Regions from separate parts of the Mesorhizobium sp. P2_F8 genome, predicted to be linked through region 4. Evidence: predicted binding sites of a transcription regulator. Region 4 holds the regulator's gene; each other region holds the start of a gene.

Region 1 (5,535 bases), on a different contig from region 4:
TCGGTTGGATCGATAGCCCGACCAGGGCGCGGCGCATCGCTTCCAGGCTGGCCTTGAGGATATTGCTGCCGTCGATCCCCTCGGCGCTGATGGACGCCATCGAAACGCCCAGCGCGGAGCCAAGAATTCGCACGAACAGCGCTTCGCGCTGCAGATGGCTGAGACGTTTGGAATCGTCGAGCCCGTCCGGAATGTTGGCGGGGTCGAGCACCACCGCCGCCGCTACCACCGGCCCAGCCAGCGGACCGCGGCCGGCCTCGTCCATGCCCGCCACCGGCCACAGGCCATCGGCCATCGCCTTCGTCTCGAAGGAGAAATCGGGTTTCTCGATGATCTCAAAGAGAAGCGGAGAATCGGAACGCGCGCGAGCCATGTTGCGGCGAGGTTCGCATCGGCTCCGATTCTCCGCAAGTCCCTCCGGGTCGGGTGGGGCGCCGGACCGGGAGGGCACCGTCTGCAGGCCGGGGCAGGCCGGACGGGATTCTTGTGCCGCGACAGGTCAAACCGCCGCGGTGAATTGTTTTCAAAGCAGGGTCAGCTGCACCTGGTCCTTGCCGCCGGCCACGAACTGATCGGTCCGAAGCGTGCGCCGTTCGACGTTGAGGCCGAGCCGCTTGGCCGTGATCTCAAAGCGCCGGCCGATCTGCCAGGCGTAGGGACCAGCACCCTTCATGCGCTTGCCCCATTCCGAATCGTAGTCCTTGCCGTCGCGCATCGAGCGGATCAGCGACATCACGTGGCGGTAACGGTCGGGATAGTGGCGCAGCAGCCAGTCCTTGAAGATCGGACTGACCTCCAGCGGCAGGCGCAGCACGACATAACCCGCTTCGCGCGCACCGGCGGCGCGTGCCGAATCGAGGATGCGTTCCATCTCCTGGTCGGTCAGGCCGGGGATGATCGGCGCCACCATGACCGAGGCCGGAATGCCGGCATCCGAAAGCCGTCGGATCGCCTCCAGCCGCTTGGTCGGCGTCGAGGCGCGGGGCTCCATCGTCCTCGCCAGCATACGGTCGAGCGTCGTCACCGACAGCGCCACCTTGGCCAGCCCGCGCTCGGCCATGCGCGACAGGATATCGATGTCGCGCGTCACCAAAGCGGACTTGGTGACGATGCCGACCGGATGGCCGCGCGCTTCCAGCACTTCGAGGATCTCGCGCATGATCCGGTATTGCTTCTCGATCGGCTGGTACGGATCGGTGTTGGTGCCGATCGCGATGGTGCGCGGCTGGTAGCTGTCCTTCGACAGTTCCTTGTCGAGCAGTCGCGCCGCATCCGGCTTGGCGAACAGCTTCGATTCGAAATCGAGGCCCGGCGAAAGGCCCATGAAACTGTGCGTCGGCCGGGCAAAGCAATAGACGCAGCCATGTTCGCAGCCGCGATAGGGATTGATCGACCGGTCGAAGGAGATGTCTGGCGATTCGTTGCGAGTGATGATGGTGCGTGGCTTCTCGACCTGCACCTCGGTCTTGAAGGGCGGCAGTTCCTCCAGCGAATTCCAGCCATCATCGAAGACATGCCGGCTGACCGGCTCGAACCGGCCGGATGGATTGATGCCCGCCGACCTGCCGCGATTGCGGTCCGGACGGACACGCACGCCACTCTGCTCGATCATCGCATTGGCCATCTCGGCTCTTCCAGCTCCGAAAGCTGCAATGTCGGCGCGCACGATCTGTTCCATCTTCGCCCGCTCCCAGGGACTGTCCATGTTGTGTCGAATCGCTCTGTTCATGAAATTATTCCTATTTCGCCGATGAGAACAAAGCAAGAACTTTTTATGGTGCGCTGCAAAAACTGGCGCTGCGTTCGGCTTTCCGCTATTCGGCTAATGATGCTCAGTGTCCTGATCGAAACCCGCAATGACGAGGAGGGCCTCGCCCGCACGCTCGCCTCGCTGATTGGCGGCGCGGTCGAGGGCGTGGTGCGTGACGTCCTCGTCTGTGACACGGGTTCCACCGACCAGACGCATCGTGTTGCCGAGCATGCCGGCTGTCAGTGCGTAACTGGCGGTATCGCTGCGGGCATCCGCCAGGCCAAGGGTGACTGGCTGCTGCTCCTGGAGCCGGGCTCGCGGCTGATGGATGGCTGGATCGATGCGGTCGTTGCCCACACGGCCAGGCAGACCATGGCGGCACGCTTCTCGCGGGCGCGGGGCAGCCGCACACCGTTCCTGGCCCGGGTGTTTTCGGGAAGCCGCGCCTTGGCCGACGGATTGCTGATCAGCAAGCTTCAGGCCGCGGCAGCGTCGAAGAGTGCCGGCAGCGCCGAGGCCATCGCACGCGGCCTCGCGACAAAGCGGCTCGACGCCGAAATCTGGGTGGCACCTCCGAAGCAGCTCTCCCCGGAGTGATCTTTTGCAGCTGCTCTCTTCATTGTGCATTGCACAAAATCTGACGCGAGGTTAGTTTCCCGGTCAGACGGGTGGATTGGGTTTGGGTCATGCCGAGTGATGAGCACCGATGCGGCATCGGCGCCACGCTCATAGCCGAGGACCCGATGAAGCTTTCAACCCCCGACAAATCCGGCGCTGCCAGTCTTGAAGCCGTTGCGCGCAACGGCAGCCTGCTGCGCCGCATCGCCGTGCGCATTCCGACCTATCTGACGGACCTGCGCGAAAACCCTGCCTGGCTGCCGATGTTCGTGCTGGCACGCACAATGCCAGGACGCCGGATGCATTGGCTGGGTGCAAAACGCGCTCGTCCGGCCTATGATTCTGGAGATACGATGTTTGCCGGCGTCGACCGCGAAGCCGTGGTTGAAGCGCTGCGCTCCGACGGGCTGTTTTCGGGCCTGATGCTGCCACTGGCGGCCCATGAAGAGATCGCCAGTTTCGCCCAGCGCACGCCTTGCTTTGGCAATTTCGATCGCCGTCTCGAATTCATGCCGGGTGAACATGCCGAGGCCGAGAAGCGCTTCGGCCGCTCACTGCTCAGCGGACATTTTTTCGAGCGCATCCTCGACTGCCGGGCGGCACTCGCCATCCAGCGCGATCCGCTGCTTCTGGATATTGCGGCGCACTATCTCGGCGGCCAGGCAAAACTGATCACCACGCGCGTCTGGTGGAGTTTTCCGACGGGTGAGGCTACGGACGCCGACAAGAACCTTGCCTCGCTCGGCAAGTATCATTTCGACCTCGACGACTGGCGCATGCTGAAATTCTTCTTCTATCTCAAGCCGGTCGACGCCGACACCGGCCCGCATGTCTATGTCCGGGGCAGTCACAAGCGCCGCAGCCTCAAGCATCAGCTCACCTTGCTGGTCGGCCATCCCGCACAAGAGGTTCTGGATGTCTACGGCGAGCACAGCCCGGTGACGCTAACCGGTGAAGCCGGTCTCGGCTTCGTCGAGGATCCGTTTGGCTTCCACATGGGCACGGTGCCGGCGCGCACGCCGAGATTGATGATGGAGGTCGGCTTCGGCGTGTCGCCGCCCTCACGCCGGCGCTTTCATGGCGAGCCGGTCATCCGCTGAAAGGGAACCATCCCAGCCGGTCCCGCCGTCAAAATCGTGGCCGAGACTATTCATGCGGCATCCGGTTGGGAATGACACTTCGAAGGCGCAAGCAGTGTTCTGCTGGCGAAACCGAGGTCGGGCGCTTGAATTGCTTGCCGTTTGGCCTCAACCGCGCCGCAGATGCTCGTCCAGGCGCGGCATGATCTCGACGAAGTTGCAGGGCATGTGCCGGTAGTCGAACTGCGCCTTCAGGATGCCATCCCAAGCGTCCCTGCAGGCGCCCGGCGAGCCCGGCAGCACGAAGACGAAGGTGGCGTTGACAACCCCGCCGGTCGCCCGGCTCTGGATCGTCGAGGTGCCGATCTTGTCGTAGGAGATGCGGTGGAAGACTTCCGAAAAGCCGTCCATGCGCTTTTCGAAGATCGGCTCGAGCGCTTCCGGCGTCACGTCGCGGCCGGTGAAGCCAGTACCGCCAGTGGTGATGACGACGTCGATCGCCGCATCCTTGGACCAACCAAGCACCTTGTCGCGGATTTTTTCGCGGTCATCGGTGACGATATCGCGGGCGGCGAGGACGTGGCCGGCTTCAGTGATGCGGTCGGCCAGTGTCTGGCCGGATTTGTCGTCGGCGAGGCTGCGCGTATCCGAGACGGTCAGCACCGCGATGCGGATCGGGATGAAAGGCCGGCTCTCGTCAATCCTGGCCATCTCAGTCAGCCTCCGATGCCATGCTGCGCGTCGCGGCGACGAACCAGTCGGGCTGGCGGCTGCGGATGTCGGCGGCAGCGCGCTTGGCGACATTGCCGGTCTCGAACAGGCCGAAGCATGTCGCGCCGGATCCGGACATCCGGGAGAATCCCGATCCAGCCTTGTTAAGCCAGGAAAGCGCTCTGCCGATGGCGGGCTGCATCGCCAGCGCCGCGGGCTCAAGATCATTGCGGGTGATCTCCAGCCAGTTGCGCAGGCTATGGAAATCGATGCTGCGCGGCAAAGGCGGCAGTGGCTCATTGTCGCGACGGGACAGGGCTGCAAACACCTCGGCGGTCGAGACGGCCGTTCCGGGATTGACCAGCACCAGCCCCAGCGCCGAAAAATCCGGCACCATCGACAGCTCGTCCCCGATGCCGCGCGCGATCAGCGGCTTGGCCGCCAAGCACATCGGCACATCGGCGCCAAGCGAAAGGCCGATCCGCGCCAGCTCAGTGCTGTCCATGTCCAGGGCCCATGTCTCTGCCAGCCCGCGCAGCACGGCTGCCGCATCGCTCGAGCCGCCGCCGACGCCGGAGGCAACCGGCAGGTTCTTTTCGAGCCGGATGGAGACCGTCGGGGTTCTCTTGGGCCCAGCCTCTCTTCGCAGCGCATCGCGGGCCTTGAGCACGAGATTACTGGCGTCAAGCGGAACGGCCTGCGCGTAGCGGCCAGACACGGTAAAATCATCGCTGTCGGCGAGCGCGATTTCAACCCGGTCGCCAAAGCGCGTGAACACCGCCAGGCTTTCGATCAGGTGATAGCCGTCAGGGCGCCTGCCGGTGACATGCAGCGCCAGATTGATCTTGGCGTGCGCATGCCAGGTGCGCGACCCGATCTCGGTGTCCACGGCGTCAGTCGTATGCGGGATGATGCTCAGTCCTTGGCCAGCCGGTATTCGCCGGTCTTCGGATCCTTGACCAGCGTACCCATCGCGCCGTTGGCCGCCTGCTTTTCCGTGCGCCGCACCTTGGCGGTCACGCGCTCGGCTTCCCGGATGAAGGTGCGGTAGCCGAAATAGGCGGCGACGCCAACGACGGTGAAGAAAATGATCTGCGGCATGTCAAAACTCCTCCCACGCTGGGCGGCGGCCGGTCGGGTCGGTTCATGCATGTCGCCCAAAAGTGGATCCGGTTTGGGAAAACGACATGCATAAGACTTCAAGCTCTCATGCTAGACGGTTTTGCCCGGTTTTCAAAGCCCGAAGCGAGACCACAACGCGCGCTCTTCCGCCGCATCGATCACGCCGCTGGCGGCTGCCGCGGCGATATCGGGCGCTGAAAAGCCCTTGCTCGACCCGAACAGGCCGAACCGGCTGAGGAAACCGCGCGGCGCTGT
Region 2 (5,535 bases), 350 kb from region 4:
TTATCACCTCGAGATTATGCTCGATGACCACCACCGTGTTGCCCTGGTCGACCAGTTCGTGCAGCACTTCCAGGAGCTTGGCGACATCGTGGAAATGCAGGCCGGTGGTCGGCTCGTCCAGGATGTAGAGTGTCTTGCCGGTCGCCTTGCGCGACAGTTCCTTGGCCAGCTTGATGCGCTGCGCCTCGCCGCCCGACAGCGTCGTCGCCTGCTGGCCGATATGGATGTAGCCGAGGCCGACCTGCTTCAGCGTGTCGAGCTTGTCGCGCACGCCGGGCACGGCGGCGAAGAAATCGACACCTTCCTCGACCGTCATGTCGAGCACGTCGGCGATCGACTTGCCCTTGAACAGCACGTCGAGCGTCTCGCGGTTGTAGCGCTTGCCGTGGCAGACGTCGCAAGTGACGTAGACGTCGGGCAAAAAGTGCATCTCGATCTTGATGACGCCGTCGCCCTGGCAGGCCTCGCAGCGGCCGCCCTTGACGTTGAAGGAGAAGCGGCCGGGCTGGTAGCCGCGCGCCTTGGCTTCCGGCAGGCCCGCGAACCAGTCGCGGATCGGAGTGAAGGCGCCGGTGTAGGTGGCGGGGTTGGAACGCGGGGTGCGCCCAATCGGCGACTGGTCGATGTCGATGACCTTGTCGAGGAATTCGAGGCCCTCGATGCGGTCATGGTCGGCCGGATGCTCGCGCGAACCCATGATGCGGCGCGACGCCGCCTTGAACAGCGTCTCGATCAGGAAGGTCGACTTGCCGCCGCCCGACACGCCGGTGACGGCAGTGAAGGTGCCGAGCGGGATTTCGGCGGTGACGTTCTTCAGATTGTTGCCGCGCGCGCCGACGATCTTCAGCCGCCGGTTCTTCTTCGCCTCGCGCCGCACGCCGGGCGTCGCCACTTCGAGCGCGCCCGACAAATATTTGCCGGTGATCGAATTCGGATTGGCCATCACCTGCTGCGGCGTGCCCTGGGCGATGATCTCGCCGCCATGGATGCCGGCGGCCGGGCCCATGTCGACGACATAGTCAGCATGCAGGATGGCGTCCTCGTCATGCTCGACGACAATCACCGTGTTGCCGATGTCGCGCAGGTGCTTCAGCGTGTCGAGCAGGCGTGCGTTGTCGCGCTGGTGCAGGCCGATCGACGGCTCGTCCAGAACATAGAGCACGCCGGTGAGACCGGAGCCGATCTGCGAAGCCAGGCGAATGCGCTGGCTCTCGCCGCCCGACAGAGTGCCGGAATTGCGCGACAGCGTCAGGTAGTCGAGCCCGACATCATTGAGGAAGCGCAGCCGCTCGCGGATCTCCTTCAAGACGCGCACGGCGATCTCGTTCTGCTTGTCGTTGAGCGAAGCTGGCAGGTCGGTGAACCACTTGTCGGCGTTGCGGATCGACTGTTCGGTGACTTCGCCGATGTGCTTGCCGGCGATCTTCACGGCCAGTGACTCGGGCTTGAGCCGATAGCCCTTGCAGACCGGGCAAGGCGTCGCCGACATGAAGCGCTCGATCTCCTCGCGCATCCAGGCGGATTCGGTTTCTTTCCAGCGGCGCTCGAGATTGGGGATGACGCCTTCAAAGGTCTTGGTGGTCTTGTAGGAGCGCAGGCCGTCATCATACTGGAAGGTTATTTCGCGCTCGCCGGTGCCGCGCAGGATGGCCTCCTGGGCTTCCGCGCTCAAATCCCTGAACTTGTCGCCGAGCTTGAAATTGTAGGCCTTGCCCAGCGCTTCCAGCGTCTGCGCGTAGTAGGGCGAGGTCGATTTCGCCCACGGGCTGACCGCACCGTCGCGCAGCGAAACGTTCTCGTCGGGCACGACGAGGTTGGGGTCGATGGCGCGCTGGCTCCCGAGACCGTCGCAGGTCGGGCAGGCGCCAAACGGATTGTTGAAGGAGAAAAGACGTGGCTCGATTTCCGGAATGGTGAAGCCGGAGACCGGACAGGCGAACTTTTCCGAGAACAGGATGCGCTCGTGCGTCTCGTTCTTGGACTTGTTGACCGAATCCTCGCCGGTCTGGCTGGCGTCGAGCGGCTTGTCGGCGAATTCGGCGACCGCCAGCCCATCGGCGAGCCTCAGTGCCGTCTCGATGGAATCGGCTAGCCGGGTGGCGAGATCCCCACGCACGACGATGCGGTCGACGACGACGTCGAGGTCATGCTTGTACTTCTTGTCCAGCGCCGGCACGTCGGCGATTTCATAGAAGACGCCGTCGACCTTGACGCGCTGAAAGCCCTTCTTCTGCAGTTCCAGCAATTCCTTGCGGTACTCGCCTTTGCGGCCGCGCACCATCGGCGCCAGAATGAACAGGCGGGTGCCCTCCTCGACCGCCAGCACACGGTCGACCATCTGTGACACTGTCTGGCTTTCGATCGGCAGGCCGGTGGCCGGCGAATAGGGGACGCCGACGCGCGCGAAAAGAAGCCGCATATAGTCGTAGATTTCGGTGACGGTACCGACGGTCGAACGCGGGTTCTTCGAGGTCGTCTTCTGCTCGATCGAAATGGCCGGCGACAGGCCGTCGATCTGGTCGACGTCCGGCTTCTGCATCATTTCGAGGAATTGCCGCGCATAGGCCGACAGGCTCTCGACATAGCGGCGCTGGCCTTCGGCGTAGATGGTGTCGAAGGCGAGCGACGATTTGCCAGACCCGGACAGGCCGGTCATGACGATCAGGCTGTCACGCGGCAAGTCGAGATCGACATTCTTCAAATTGTGTTCGCGCGCCCCGCGAATGGAAAGATATTTATGGTCGGCCATTGCCGGTCGCCGCCTCAGAAGCTGGAATTTCCTGGAATGGCGGGTTTTCCCGGCCATCCCCTATGTAGGTAATTTTGCCGCCACGTCGAGAGACGCCACAATTCCCGACAAAAGCGTTTAACCGTCTTTCGCGTGAACGGGCAAGCGGAAAGAACAAAGGCCGAACACGCTCCTGACAAAGCTGTGCAAAACTGACTTGTACGTAACCTCCCGGTGATCACGTTTTTCGGTAACCGGCTATTGATGGTTGACGTCCCCGACTCAGGGGAGCAGTGTCCAGAAGTCAACTGAAGCCGGCCGTCTTTCGATGGCCTCGCCGCCAGAGGCGGCCTGCGAGACGCCGCAGGCATCTGCGATTTGTGCTTCGGGACGACACGTCGCAACGGACAAGGGAGTGGAGCCATGACGCCACCGGATCGTCCCCTAGGGTTCCAGTTGTCACTGGAGCCGCGGCAGGCATAAGTGCCAGGGTTTAGCGTTTGCGCCACCCGACAAACCGTGACCTGCCATATCCCACAAAAATCAGAGACTGCTAGTCGGATCGTCGGCTGAATGCCGCGGAGCATCCGAAATCAAACGCCGGCAGTACACTCCCGGCAAAATTGGATTTGAGATCCAAAAAGGCCCCGTCCGTTTGCGCAAAGCACGGCGGGGCCATTTTCATGCGCGGCTTGTTTTGTCGACCATGGCGCGGCGCACGACGCTGGACAGATCATGCAGTCAGTGGCGCGGCAGCCCGGTGGCGCCAGCGCCGACATCAACTGTGATGCTGCCTGAAATCCTGACATCCGTGTTGCCGATCTTGAACTGGCCGTTCCCATTGCTGGGGGATGCGTCGTCGGGTTCGGGCTGCGGAGCCGGCTTGGCGATGCGATAGTCGCTGGTCACGCCGGGCAGGGCGCCTTTCCGCACTGCTGGCGAGCTGTCGTCGGCAAGGGCGGTGCCGCTCATGGAGCCGGCAAGAGCGATCACGACCACGGCGATGACGCGATGCAATGTTCTGGACGGATGAGTGTCGGTCATCGCCCAGTTATAGGGGCGTGTCGACGAGGCGACCAGACCGGCGTCGTCAAATCTTCGACAGCCGGCGACGCGCTTCAGCCTCACGCGGCCTGTTTGCGCGTGTCGAAAACATGGTCGACTAGACCCCAGGCCTGAGCCTCGCGGGCCGTCATGAAGTGGTCGCGGTCCAGCGTGCGCTCGACCTCTTCATATGTGCGGCCGCAATGCTGCGCATAGAGTTCGGCCATATGCCGCTTTGTCTGGCCGATGCGCTCGGCATGGCGCTGGATGTCGGAGGCCTGACCCTGGAATCCACCCAGCGGCTGATGCAGCAGGATGGTGGCGTTCGGCAGCGAGATGCGACGCCCGGCCGTGCCCGCCATCAACAGGAACGAGGCCATCGACGCGGCAAAGCCCATGCACACCGTCGACACCGGGCAGCTGATGTATTGCATGGTATCGTAGATGGCGAAGCCGCTGGTCACCACGCCGCCAGGCGAGTTGATGTAGAGCGATATCTCCTTGTCGGGATTGTCCGATTCCAGCGACAGCAGCTGCGCGCAGACCAGCGCCGAAATGTCGTCGTTGATTTCACCGTTGATGAAGATGATGCGCTCGCGCAGCAGGCGCGAGAAAATGTCGAAGGCGCGTTCGCCGCGGCTCGATTGCTCGATCACCATCGGAACCAGATTGGCAAGGCCGCTCATTGTTTCGTCTCCGTCCGTTTCATTGTTCAGGCCGCGCGCAGCAACAGCAAAGGCGTGTTCGCGGCGGCCGGCCATCTTGGATTGCGCGACCCCAGCGAAAGCCTGCAGCCTGCGCCGGCCATGGCAACAGCGGGCATTGCCGTTCGGGCAAAACCGTCATGGACGATGCGCAGATGCGTGCCGCCGGAGACGGTGCGGGCGAGTGTGAAGGTGACAATGCTGTCGAGCGGGCTGTCGAGCCGAGCCTGCCGCCCGGCATCGCCTGGCTGCGGCCGCTCGCGCCAGGAATAGCGCAGCAGCCGTTCGGGCTCGGCGTCGATGATCTCGCATTCGATCGCCGCCTCTGGCCCGGCGAAGGCAAAACGGCTGCCGGTCTCAGGGCTGATGTCGTTCGGCATCATCCATGCGGCGAGCAGCTCGGGCACGGTCAGTGCGCGCCACACCTTTTCCGGCGGCTCCGGCAGGTCGCACTCAAACTCGATCGCGTCAGGCGCGGTGTTGGTGTCCGCGTGGCTTTGGTCTGTCATTGATCCCATGCTCTTCATTGATCCATGTCCTTCAAAACCGCCTTCAGCCTTTCGATGCGCTCCGGCCAGAAGGTCCGGTAGCGTTCGATCCAGGAGAGCAAGGGGGCAAGCCCTTGCGGGTCGGCGCGATAGTAGGCGTTGCGGCCCGCTCGCCGCTCGACCACCAAGCCAGCGCCGCGCAACACCGCCAGATGCTGGGAGACGGCGGGTTGCGACACCGTCATGCCGCTGCGCAATTCCGAGACGCTCATTTCGCCAGCGGCAAGCTGCTCAAAGACGGCGCGGCGCGTCGGGTCGGCAAGGGCGCGGAAAATCTCTGCTTCGATCATGACGAAAGCATAAGTCGATACTTATTGATTTGGCAAGCGCTGTTTTTACGAGTTTGCCGGAAGCCAGCGCCTCACCAGCCCGGCAGGTCCATCAAACGTCGCCTCGAAGATTGGCGACGCAAGCACGGCGTGGATGTGAAGCGTACCGGTGCCGACGTTCTTGAACCCGTGTTTCCTGTTCGCGGGAACAACGAGAGACTGGCCAGAGGTCAGGACGTTGT
Region 3 (5,535 bases), on a different contig from region 4:
CCCAGCACCACGGCCAGCGTCTCGCCGGCATCCCTGAGGCGGATATGCGCCTCGCGGATCAGCGCGCCGCCAATGCCGCTGCCATGGAACGAGGGCTCGACCGCCAGCGGCGCGAGCGCCACGGCCGCAAAGTTCTTGCCGCCGCTCTGCACGAACAGTCGCGAAAACAGGATATGGCCGACCACCTGGCCGTCCTCTTCCGCCACCAGTTCGGCAACGGCGTCGCCGCCGGTCACCAGCGCGTCGACCAGTCCGGCCTCCGCCTGCTGGCCGAAAGCGTGTTCCTCGACGAGGCGGATGGCCTCGCGATCCCGCGGCGTCGCCGCGCGTATCGACATCATGCTCATGAGAATTTCATTCCTTTTTCGATCTTGGCCCCGCGCAGGAATTCCGACGCGGCAGCGGGCCTTCCGCCCGCCCGTTGAACTTCGACCAGACTGATCGCGCCTGCCCCGCAGGCGACCGTCAGCCGGTCATCGAGAATTCCTCCCGACTCGCCGGCGCCTTGCGATAGCGTCGAGCGAAGCAGTTTCAGCCGCTCCGGGCGGCCGCCAATTGCAATCTCCGACCAGGCCCCGGGAAAGGGCGACAGGCCACGAATGGTATTGTGCACTTCGCTCGCCGAGCGAGTCCAGTTCAAGCGAGTCTCAGATTTATCGATTTTTTTGGCGTAGGTCACCCCTTCCACCGCTTGTGCGGTAAACGTCAGGGTCTTCCTTTCCAGTCGCGCCAGCGCTTCCACCATCAGTGCAGCGCCGACACTCATCAACCGATCATGCAGATCGCCGGCAGTCATATCGGGTTCGATGGCGCATTTTTCAACCATTGCCACCGGGCCGGTGTCCAGGCCCTCTTCCATGCGCATCACCATCATGCCGGTTTCGCTGTCCCCGGACATGATCGCGCGCTGGATCGGCGCGGCACCCCGCCAGCGCGGCAAAAGCGAGGCATGGCCGTTGATGCAGCCAAGCCGGGGGGACTCCAGAACCGCCTTCGGCAGCAGCAAGCCATAAGCGACGACCACTGCGACATCGGCCCGCAGGGCGCGGAAAGCGGCCTGCTCGGGCTCGCCTTTGAGCGATACCGGTGTGCGCGTCTCGATGCCCAGCCGCTCCGCCTCGCGCTGCACCGGCGACGGCGTCAGCTCCAGCCCGCGCCGCCCGGCGGCGCGCGGCGGCTGCGTATAGACGGCGGCAACTTCATGTCCGGCCTCGGCGATGGCCCGCAGCGTCGGCACCGAAAACTCCGGCGTGCCCATGAAGATGACGCGAAGGGGCATTTCCCCTATCCCACCATCTTGCCTGGCGCCTTGTCCCTGGCGAGCTTCTTGAACTTCTTCACCACCATGTCGCGCTTCAGCTTCGAGATGTGGTCGATGAACAGGACGCCATTGAGGTGGTCGATCTCATGCTGCAGGCAGGTCGCCATCAGCCCCTCGGCCTCGATCTCCTGCAGCTTGCCATCGCGGTCGAGATAGTTGACCCGCACGGCTGCCGGGCGTTCGACCTCGGCATAGTAGTCTGGGATCGACAGGCAGCCTTCCTCGTAGACGGAGCGCGTGTCGGCGCTGCTCAGGATTTCCGGGTTGATGAAGACATGCGGTGCCGGCGTCTCGTCTTCCTTGGCCAGATCGATCACCAGCATGCGCACCGGTTCGCCGATCTGGACTGCCGCCAGTCCGATGCCGGGCGCGTCATACATGGTCGCCAGCATGTCGTCGGCTAATTTGCGCAAAGGCCCGTCGACGCGCTCCACCGGCTTCGAAACCTGGCGCAAGATGGGGTCGGGAAGGATGATGAGCGGCTTGATCGGCATGGCGTTCCACCTAAGACCTCCAGCGAAAAGCGTCAACCGGGGCGCCGGGGCGTCGTTCACGTTTTGATCTGTGCCAGCCCCGCGAATCGGCTATGCTGTCCACATGAATGATCTGACATCCATCCTTTCGGAGCCTGTCGCCCGGCTTGGCGCCTCCACGATTACGCTTGGCCATGCGCTGGCCGTCGGCGCATTGCTGTTTCTCGGCCTGTTCGTGGCGCTTGTCATCGCGCTGTGGCGGTCGGCCAAGGCGCGCGCCGTCGCCGCCGCTGAGGCCGCCGATCATGCCCGCGACGCCGAGGCGCGGATGGCCGGCATCTTGCAAAGCCAGGCCGAGATGCAGGGCCGCATGGGCGCCATCGCCGAAGTGTTCGGGGCACGCCAAGCCGAGCTGACGCAGTCGATAGGCCAGCGCCTCGACGCCATGACCGGCCGTATCGGCCAGACCATGACCGAGCAGACCAAATCCACGCATGAGAGCCTGGCCAAATTGCAGGAGCGGCTGGCGATCATCGACACCGCGCAAGGCAACATCCAGTCGCTTGCCGGCCAGGTCGTGCAATTGCAGGCGATCCTCTCCAACAAGCAGACGCGCGGTGCCTTCGGCCAGTCGCGCATGGAGGCGATCGTTGCCGACGGCTTGCCGCACGGGGCCTATGAGTTCCAGGCAACGCTGTCGAACGGCAGCCGGCCGGACTGCCTGGTGAAGATGCCGAATGGCGCGCCGTCGCTCGCCATCGATGCCAAATTTCCACTCGAAGCCTGGAACGCCATCCGCGCCGCCGATGGCGCCGACATGCAGAAGGTCGCTGCCCAGGCCTTCCGCCGCGATATCGAGATCCATGTCCGTGATATATCTGAGAAATATCTGATCCAGGGCGAGACGCAGGACACCGCCTTCATGTTCGTGCCGTCGGAATCGGTGTTCGCCGAGATCCACGAGAATTTCGAGGCCATCGTCCACAAGGCGCACCGCGCCCGCGTCGTCATCGTCTCGCCGTCGCTGCTGATGCTGTCGATCCAGGTCATCCAGGCCATCCTCAAGGACGCCCGCATGCGCGAACAGGCGCATCTGATCCAGGGCGAGGTCATCCGGCTGATGGAAGACGTTGCGCGCGTCGACGAGCGGGTGCGCAAGCTGCAGGTCCATTTCGGCCAGTCGGCCAAGGACATCGACGACATCCTCGTCTCGACGTCGAAGGTGACCAGACGCGGCCAGAAGATCGAGGCACTGGAGTTCGGCGCCCAGCCCGACGGTGAGGCTGGCCCCGAAGCAGCATCACCGCCTGCCACCGCGAAGGTCGAGACAGGGACCCGCGTCGCCGATTCGAAGACCGGGCAACTCAGGCTGAGGGTCGTCGAAGGCGACGACTGACGCCGCAGCAGCGCTACTGCTCCTCCACGGTGGTCATGCCCTGGAACTCCGGCAGCCAGTGCAGCGCTGAACTGTGCCATTTCTGCTGTGTCGGGATCAAATCCTCGCGTTGCCGCGCGGTTCCCGCTCGAATTCCATAGACCTTTGGACCATCTCCAACCGACGTGGCGTAGAGGTGCGACCCGCAGTCGGCACAAAAAGCCTGGGCGCGCTTGGCGCCGCTTGCCCCGGTCTTGATATAGATTCTCGGCGTACCTTTTGTGATCCGATAATGATGCTCAGGCGCCGGAACAGTCACCCGAAAGGCCGTGCCGGTCAGTTTCTGGCAGTCGGTGCAGTGGCAGATCGAGGTCTTTTCCGGGTCGACCTCCGCCTCGTAGGTGATAGCGCCGCAATGGCAGCCGCCGTCGATTTTCATCTTGTTTCTCCCTGCTTCGCCGACATCTTAACCGGCCTGATCCGGCTCGTCTCCTGACGCGGCTTCAACAATCTTGCGCCGCTGTTCCCAGGTCCCGGTCGTCTGCGGCTTGACGAACAGCCTGGCGATCTCCGGCATCTCTGTCTTCAGCCGCGCCTCCAGGCGCTCCACACAGGCTTCGATCTCCGGCGCCGTCAGGTGATCCTCGAACTCGATGCTGAGAGCAGCGACGATCTCTTGCGGCCCCATGTGGACGGTCAGAACGCCGTTCGCCTGCTGCACCGCCGGATCCTGCTGGACGATCGCCAGCACGTGTCTCTGCACCTCTGGGGAGGCCGGCTCGCCGATCAGCAGCCCCTTGCTTTCGCGGGCCAGGAAGATCGCCGTCGCGCCCAGGATCAGCCCAATGCCGATCGAGGCGGCGCCGTCGAGCTCCGGCATCTCCAGCAGCTCCGCCGCAAGGATGCCGGCAAAGGCGACGATCAGGCCGAGCAGGGCGGCGCTGTCCTCGAACAGCACGGTGTAGACGCTGGGGTCCTTGCTCGACTGCACGGCCTGCAGCCAGCCCTGCTTGCCCTTCTGCTGGCGGAACTCCTTCAGCGCCACCAGCCAGGAGCTGCCCTCGAACAGGAAGGACAGGCCAAGAACGATGTAGTTCACCTTGGCGTTGACGACCGGCTCCGGCGCCATGATGTGGATCACGCCTTCGTAGAAGGAGACGCCGGCGCCCAGCGCGAAGACCAGAAGGGCGACGATGAAACTCCAGAAATAGAGTTCGCGGCCGTGACCGAGCGGATGCGTCCGATCGGCCGGGCGGGCGGCGCGGTGCATGCCATAGAGCAGCAGGCCGCCATTGCCGGTATCGACCAGTGAGTGCACGCCTTCCGACAGCATCGCCGAACTGCCGGTGAAGAAAGCGGCTCCGAACTTGGTCAATGCGATGGCGAGATTGCCGGCGAGCGCCGCGTAGATCACCCTTTTTGAGCCGCCATGCCCGGCCATGATGCTGCCCCCGTTCAAGGCGCCAGTCTAACGGCCAGCCCGTCAAAGCTCCACAAGACCATAACGCGCGAACCGTCGGCTCGTTCGGTCGACTATTCGACGATCTCGTCGGTCCAAACTTTGAAACCGGCGAGCGTGCCCGGTCCGAAGATATGGGTCAGCGGCACGTCGGCGGCGTCACGACCGGAGGCGATCAGGATGCGGCCGATGCGCGGCGCATTGTTGCGCGGGTCGAAGGCATGCCAGCGGCCGCCGAGATAGACTTCCATCCAGGCGGCGAAATCCATGCTCGACCACGGCTTCGGCGTGCCGATGTCGCTGATGTAGCCGGTGCAGTAGCGCGTCGGGATGTTGAGCGCCCGGCAGAAGGTGACCGCGAGATGCGCGAAGTCGCGGCAGACACCACTCTGTTCGCGATAGGCTTCCGCAGCGGTGCGTGTCGGCCGCGCATTGCCGTAGTTGAAGACGATATGATTGTGGACGAAGTCGCAGATCGCCTGCACACGCGCAATGCCCAGCGGCGTGTGGCCGAACAGCCGCCATGCCTCGCTCGCCAGAAGGTCGCTCTCGCAAAAGCGGCTGGGCAGCAGAAACAGCAGCGTATCCGCCGGCAGGTCACGCACCTCGTGCTGCCAGGCCATCAGGTCACCCATCTCGAAGGTGCCGGGATCGCGGATCACCGCGTCGGTGCCAAAGGTGAACCGCCCTGGCGGAGCTACGAACCGGTTGCACCAATTGCCGAAACTGTCGCGATAACTCTCGATCGGCACGGGCGGGTTGGAGGTCAAAAAGTCGGGCCGCTCAAGGTCGGAGGCGCGGGAATAGTGAACATTCAGCATCGCGATGAGCGGGGTTTCCTGGGGAAAGTCGAAGCTCATCTCGCAGCCGATATGGATTCGCATTGTCGTCCTGACCGGCCTGCCTG
Region 4 (4,498 bases):
TACCACGTCATCTCCATTTCAGGGCTGCACATGGCGCTGGTGGCCGGCACAATCATGATGCTGATGCGCAGCGCCTTCGCCCTGTTTCCGGACTTTTCCGCGCGCCGGCCAGTCAAGAAATARGCCGCGGCCGCCGCGCTTTTCTCGATCGCCGCCTATCTTGTCATCTCAGGCGTCGTCGTTGCCGCAGAGCGCAGCTTCATCATGCTGGCGGTGATGCTGATTGCCGTGCTGTTCGATCGGGCGGCGCTGACCATGCGCAACCTGGCGATCTCGGCGATCGCGGTCATTGCGGTGTCGCCGCATGAAGTGGTCGGCCCAAGTTTCCAGATGTCGTTCGCGGCGACCGCGGCGCTGGTCGGTGCCTATGCCGGCTGGTCTGATCATCGTTCGGCGAAAACGAAACCGCCGCCGCCACGGCGATCTCTGCCTGGCTTTCTCACGCGAAAATTCTTGTTGGCGATGGGGGGCCTTGCCATGACCTCCATCATCGCCGGCAGCGCTACGGCGCTGTTTGCCATCTGGCATTTTCAGCGGGTGTCGCCGCTCAGCCTGTTCGCCAATCTCGCCATCATGCCAATCGTCTCGCTGGTTGTGATGCCTTTCGCCGTCCTCAGTGCGCTGGCGATGCCCTTTGGCGCCGATGGCCCCTTTCTTTACGTGATGGGCAAAGGCCTGACGGTGATGATCGCCATGTCCGGATGGATTTCCGAGCGCTCGCCGGTCGACGCGGTCGGGTTGATTTCGCAGCAGTCCGTCCTGCTGGTGGCGATTGCCTTGGTCATTGCGACGGTGGCGACGACATGGCTGCGGCTCGCAGCCCTTCCGTTCGCGCTTGCGGGCCTGTTGACCGTCTCGGACACGCCCGCACCGGACGTGCTGATCTCTGAGGACGCCAGGCTGGTTGCGCTGCCGATCGGGGCTGGCGAACTCGCCGTCAGCCGGGCACGCCCGAACGAATTCACGGTCGACAACTGGAAACGCGCGCTGACATCCGAGACCATCGTCATGCCGGAGGTGTTCAGCAAAGAAGACGGGCAATTCGAGATAGCCGATGCCGCCGAGCTGCCGTCGGGCGCGCCTTTCTATTGCACATCGGGCGTTTGCCTCGCCAAGCATCCGTCCGGTGCGATCATCGCGCATGTCGAAGACCGAAAGGACGCCTGGATGGCCTGCGGCTTCGCCGACCTGATCGTCATCAATGACGCCACGGCCTATGACCCCTGTCACAATCCACTTGTGCTCGTCATCACCAAGCGACAACTGGCCCGCAAGGGTAGTGCGGCCGTCTTCTTCGATCGCCAATCGGCGACCACGCCTGCGACGATCAGCTTCGCGGTGGACGGGTCATACCGGCCCTGGCACACGCAGCGCAAGTTTTCGCGCGAGGCGAGGGGCCTGCCACCCTACCGCAAACCCGAAAAGCCGGTCGCAAGCCCTGCTCAGTAGCGCCTGATCAGCCCGACGAGCTTGCCTTGCACCTTGACCCTGTCCGGTCCGAAAATGCGGGTTTCATAGGCCGGGTTGGCGGCTTCGAGAGCAATCGAGGCACCCTTGCGGCGGAACCGCTTCAGCGTCGCTTCCTCTTCATCCACCAGCGCCACGATGATCTCACCCGGGCTGGCTGTATCGGCATTGCGGATGATGACAGTATCGCCGTCGAAGATGCCGGCCTCGATCATCGAGTCGCCCTTGACCTCCAGGGCATAGTGTTCGCCGCCCATGATCATGTCCGGCGGCACCGAGATCGAATGCGTCTGGTGCTGGATGGCGTCGATCGGCACACCGGCCGCGATGCGTCCCATGACCGGGATCGACACGGCGGAGACCACGTCGTCGTCATTGCCGGCCGAAGGCATCCGCGAAGACGCAGGCTTGAGTTGCCGGCCAAGGCCGCCTTGACCGAGGCTGCCCTGGATGACGCTTGGCGAGAACTTCTTTGCCGCGTTGAGGCCTGGCGCGATCGAATCCGGCAGCCGCAGCACTTCCAACGCGCGCGCCCGATTGGGCAGGCGGCGAATGAAGCCGCGCTCCTCCAGCGCCGTGATCAGCCGGTGTATGCCGGATTTGGAGGCAAGGTCGAGCGCTTCCTTCATCTCGTCGAAGGATGGCGGAATGCCGCTTTCCTTGAGCCGTTCATGGATGAACATCAGCAGTTCATGTTGTTTGCGCGTCAGCATGGCAGCCCCCAGGTTACCCAAAACCAGAATCGGAAAAACAAACCCAGAACAAACACTATCTGTTCCAGTTGTGTTCCGCAACCGTTTAAAGTTTAATGAACTTGTTAAGGCGGCTGAAATTATTTGGCGCCCCGGCAGTCGTCGCGATCGACGCATGCCTGCCACCGCCGAGCGCTTGGTTGGATTGAAATTGCTATGGTTAATGGCCTGCGGCCCACCCTGTGTCGGGCTTGGCCTCGGCTAACGCTGGAGCTCGACAAGGGGGCTCGGTTCACTTCACCGGTCGTGGCTCCCGTGAACGAAAGGGAGCCAAAATGCCAACTTTGGCGGAGGAATTGCCCATATCGTTCCTCGTCGCATTACCGCTTTTTTGTGTTGCCGTCGCCCGCATGGACATAGACATGCAGCGTGTAGCCGATGTGGGCAACCATCAGGGTTTTCGCGCGCTCGATGTCACGATCCAGCGCCGCTTCCATGAGCGCGGTGTGATGTTCGATCGCGATGGCCTGGCGCAACGCCTCCATGGCCTCTTCGTAGCCATGCTGGAGACCGGCGGCCGCCCGCAAGGTTGGCGCCAGGCCAAGAAAGCGGTGATGGCGACGCAACTGATCCGCGATCGTGGAGTGGAAGGTCAGCAGCCAGGGGGATGTTGCCGCGCTGAGCAATGCCGCGTGGAAAGCCTCGTGCTTTTCATCCCATTCGTCGACCACTTCGTCGGACGGGTCGTCGACCGCGGTCCTGCTACGCGACAGCCTGTAATGGGCGGCAACGACGGCGTCCTCCCATTCACGGCCGCCTTTCTCGATCGATTCCTGGAGCAGAGGCAGTTCAACCACCAATCTGGCGCGTGACAGATCTTCCAACTCGTTGCGCGAGACCGCGGCGACGGCAAAGCCGCGATTGCTGATGGCGGTCACCAGGCGTTCTGCCTCCAACCGCGAGAGCGCCTCGCGCAGCGGTGTCCAGCCGATGCCGTAGCTGTTGCGCAACGCGCTGAGCTTGAGCGGCGCGCCGGGCTTCAGACGGGTGGTGAGGATATCGCGGCGCAGCAGCCTGTAGGCTGCTTCTGTCTTCGAGAATTGCTCGTCGTCCAGCATTGCCGACCATCCGTACCAATTGGTCGAGTGATTATATATGAAATCCTTCCATTGCGTAAATTATATATAATGTTTGACAACACCCAAGGGACTGCCCATGATCGCCAACGGTTTCACCTGATATGTTCATCTGAGCCCATGCGCGGGGATAGTCGACCATGAATGCAACTCTCGATCTCGCTGCAATCGAGGCGATGGACGCCGCGGATCCGCTGCGTTCCATGCGCGATCGTTTCGTCTTGCCGCAAGGGGTGATCTACCTCGACGGCAATTCGCTTGGCGCGGCTTCTCCCGCCGTCTTCGACGAACTGAACAAGGCCGCCACACAGGAATGGGCGCAGGATCTCATCCGTGCCTGGAACACCGCCGGCTGGTTCGACATGCCGGTCGAACTCGGCGACCAGCTCGGACGCCTGATCGGCGCCGCGGCCGGCCAGACTGTGGTCTGCGATACGACGTCGATCAATATCTACAAGGTGCTGCATGCGGCGCTCGCGATGCGTCCGGACCGGTCGGTCATCGTCGCAGAGGGTGACAGCTTCCCGACCGATCTCTATATGGCCGAGGGCGTTGCTTCGACCCGGCCGGGTACGGTCCTGCGGCTCGAGGGCGTCGACGCGCCTGATATCGAGGACCTGATCGACGAGCGCGTCGCCGTTATCCTGGTCAACCACGTCAACTATAAATCCGGCCAGTTGCGCGACATGGCGGCGCTGACGCGCAGGGCCCATCAGGCCGGTGCGCTGATCGTCTGGGATCTCTGTCACACCGCCGGAGCGCTGCCGGTCGAACTCGACGGCGCCAATGCCGATTTCGCCATCGGCTGCACCTACAAGTACCTTAATGGCGGCCCGGGTTCGCCAGCCTTCATCTATGCCGCACAGCGGCACCATGGTGATGTCTATCAGCCGCTCAGCGGCTGGTGGGGGCATGCGCGACCGTTCGCCTTCGAACAGGGCTATGCCGCCGGAATCGGCATCCGCCGGTTCTTGTGCGGCACGCAGCCGGTGTTGTCGATGCGGGCGCTCAAGGGCGCGCTTGACCTGTGGAACGACGTCGATATGACCGCGGTGCGCCAAAAGAGCATCGCGCTGACCGATCTGTTCATCCAGCTGGTCGAAGCAAGGTGCGGCGCCTACGGGCTCGAGCTTGAAAGTCCGCGCAACGGCAAGGAGCGCGGCAGTCAGGTGTCATTCATCCACCCCAGCGGCTACCAGGTGA

The links. Region 4 encodes LexA, which represses DNA repair genes until DNA is damaged. Its sites were predicted from a motif close to TGTTCNNNNTGTGTTCNG; they were not measured.
Region 1: AC1DZP_RS05405 (PA0069 family radical SAM protein) is a predicted target of LexA. The motif match lies at 1,753-1,770, and genes of this name have one in related genera.
Region 2: uvrA (excinuclease ABC subunit UvrA) is a predicted target of LexA. The motif match lies at 2,899-2,916, and genes of this name have one in related genera.
Region 3: AC1DZP_RS12705 (DNA recombination protein RmuC) is a predicted target of LexA. The motif match lies at 1,869-1,886, and genes of this name have one in related genera.

What each region holds. Positions count from the first base shown of each region.
Region 1 covers NZ_JBFUFB010000002.1:341,654-347,188, reverse strand. The annotation lists gene AC1DZP_RS05410 (ribonuclease HII) at 1-373, opposite strand, end outside; gene AC1DZP_RS05405 (PA0069 family radical SAM protein) at 524-1,678, opposite strand; gene AC1DZP_RS05400 (glycosyltransferase) at 1,829-2,347, shown strand; gene AC1DZP_RS05395 (hypothetical protein) at 2,494-3,468, shown strand; gene moaB (molybdenum cofactor biosynthesis protein B) at 3,616-4,158, opposite strand; gene AC1DZP_RS05385 (4-(cytidine 5'-diphospho)-2-C-methyl-D-erythritol kinase) at 4,160-5,047, opposite strand; gene AC1DZP_RS05380 (membrane protein) at 5,074-5,259, opposite strand; gene AC1DZP_RS05375 (S49 family peptidase) at 5,392-5,535, opposite strand, start outside.
Region 2 covers NZ_JBFUFB010000006.1:86,769-92,303, reverse strand. The annotation lists gene uvrA (excinuclease ABC subunit UvrA) at 1-2,749, opposite strand, end outside; gene AC1DZP_RS16025 (hypothetical protein) at 3,470-3,772, opposite strand; gene AC1DZP_RS16020 (ATP-dependent Clp protease proteolytic subunit) at 3,853-4,458, opposite strand; gene AC1DZP_RS16015 (SRPBCC family protein) at 4,485-4,985, opposite strand; gene AC1DZP_RS16010 (ArsR/SmtB family transcription factor) at 5,000-5,314, opposite strand; gene AC1DZP_RS16005 (cupin domain-containing protein) at 5,360-5,535, opposite strand, start outside.
Region 3 covers NZ_JBFUFB010000004.1:395,281-400,815, reverse strand. The annotation lists gene AC1DZP_RS12720 (GNAT family N-acetyltransferase) at 1-347, opposite strand, end outside; gene fmt (methionyl-tRNA formyltransferase) at 344-1,279, opposite strand; gene def (peptide deformylase) at 1,285-1,815, opposite strand; gene AC1DZP_RS12705 (DNA recombination protein RmuC) at 1,919-3,190, shown strand; gene AC1DZP_RS12700 (GFA family protein) at 3,204-3,608, opposite strand; gene AC1DZP_RS12695 (cation diffusion facilitator family transporter) at 3,636-4,610, opposite strand; gene AC1DZP_RS12690 (transglutaminase-like domain-containing protein) at 4,703-5,512, opposite strand.
Region 4 covers NZ_JBFUFB010000006.1:437,920-442,417, reverse strand. The annotation lists gene AC1DZP_RS17760 (ComEC/Rec2 family competence protein) at 1-1,449, shown strand, start outside; gene lexA (transcriptional repressor LexA) at 1,443-2,180, opposite strand; gene AC1DZP_RS17750 (GntR family transcriptional regulator) at 2,540-3,277, opposite strand; gene kynU (kynureninase) at 3,436-4,498, shown strand, end outside.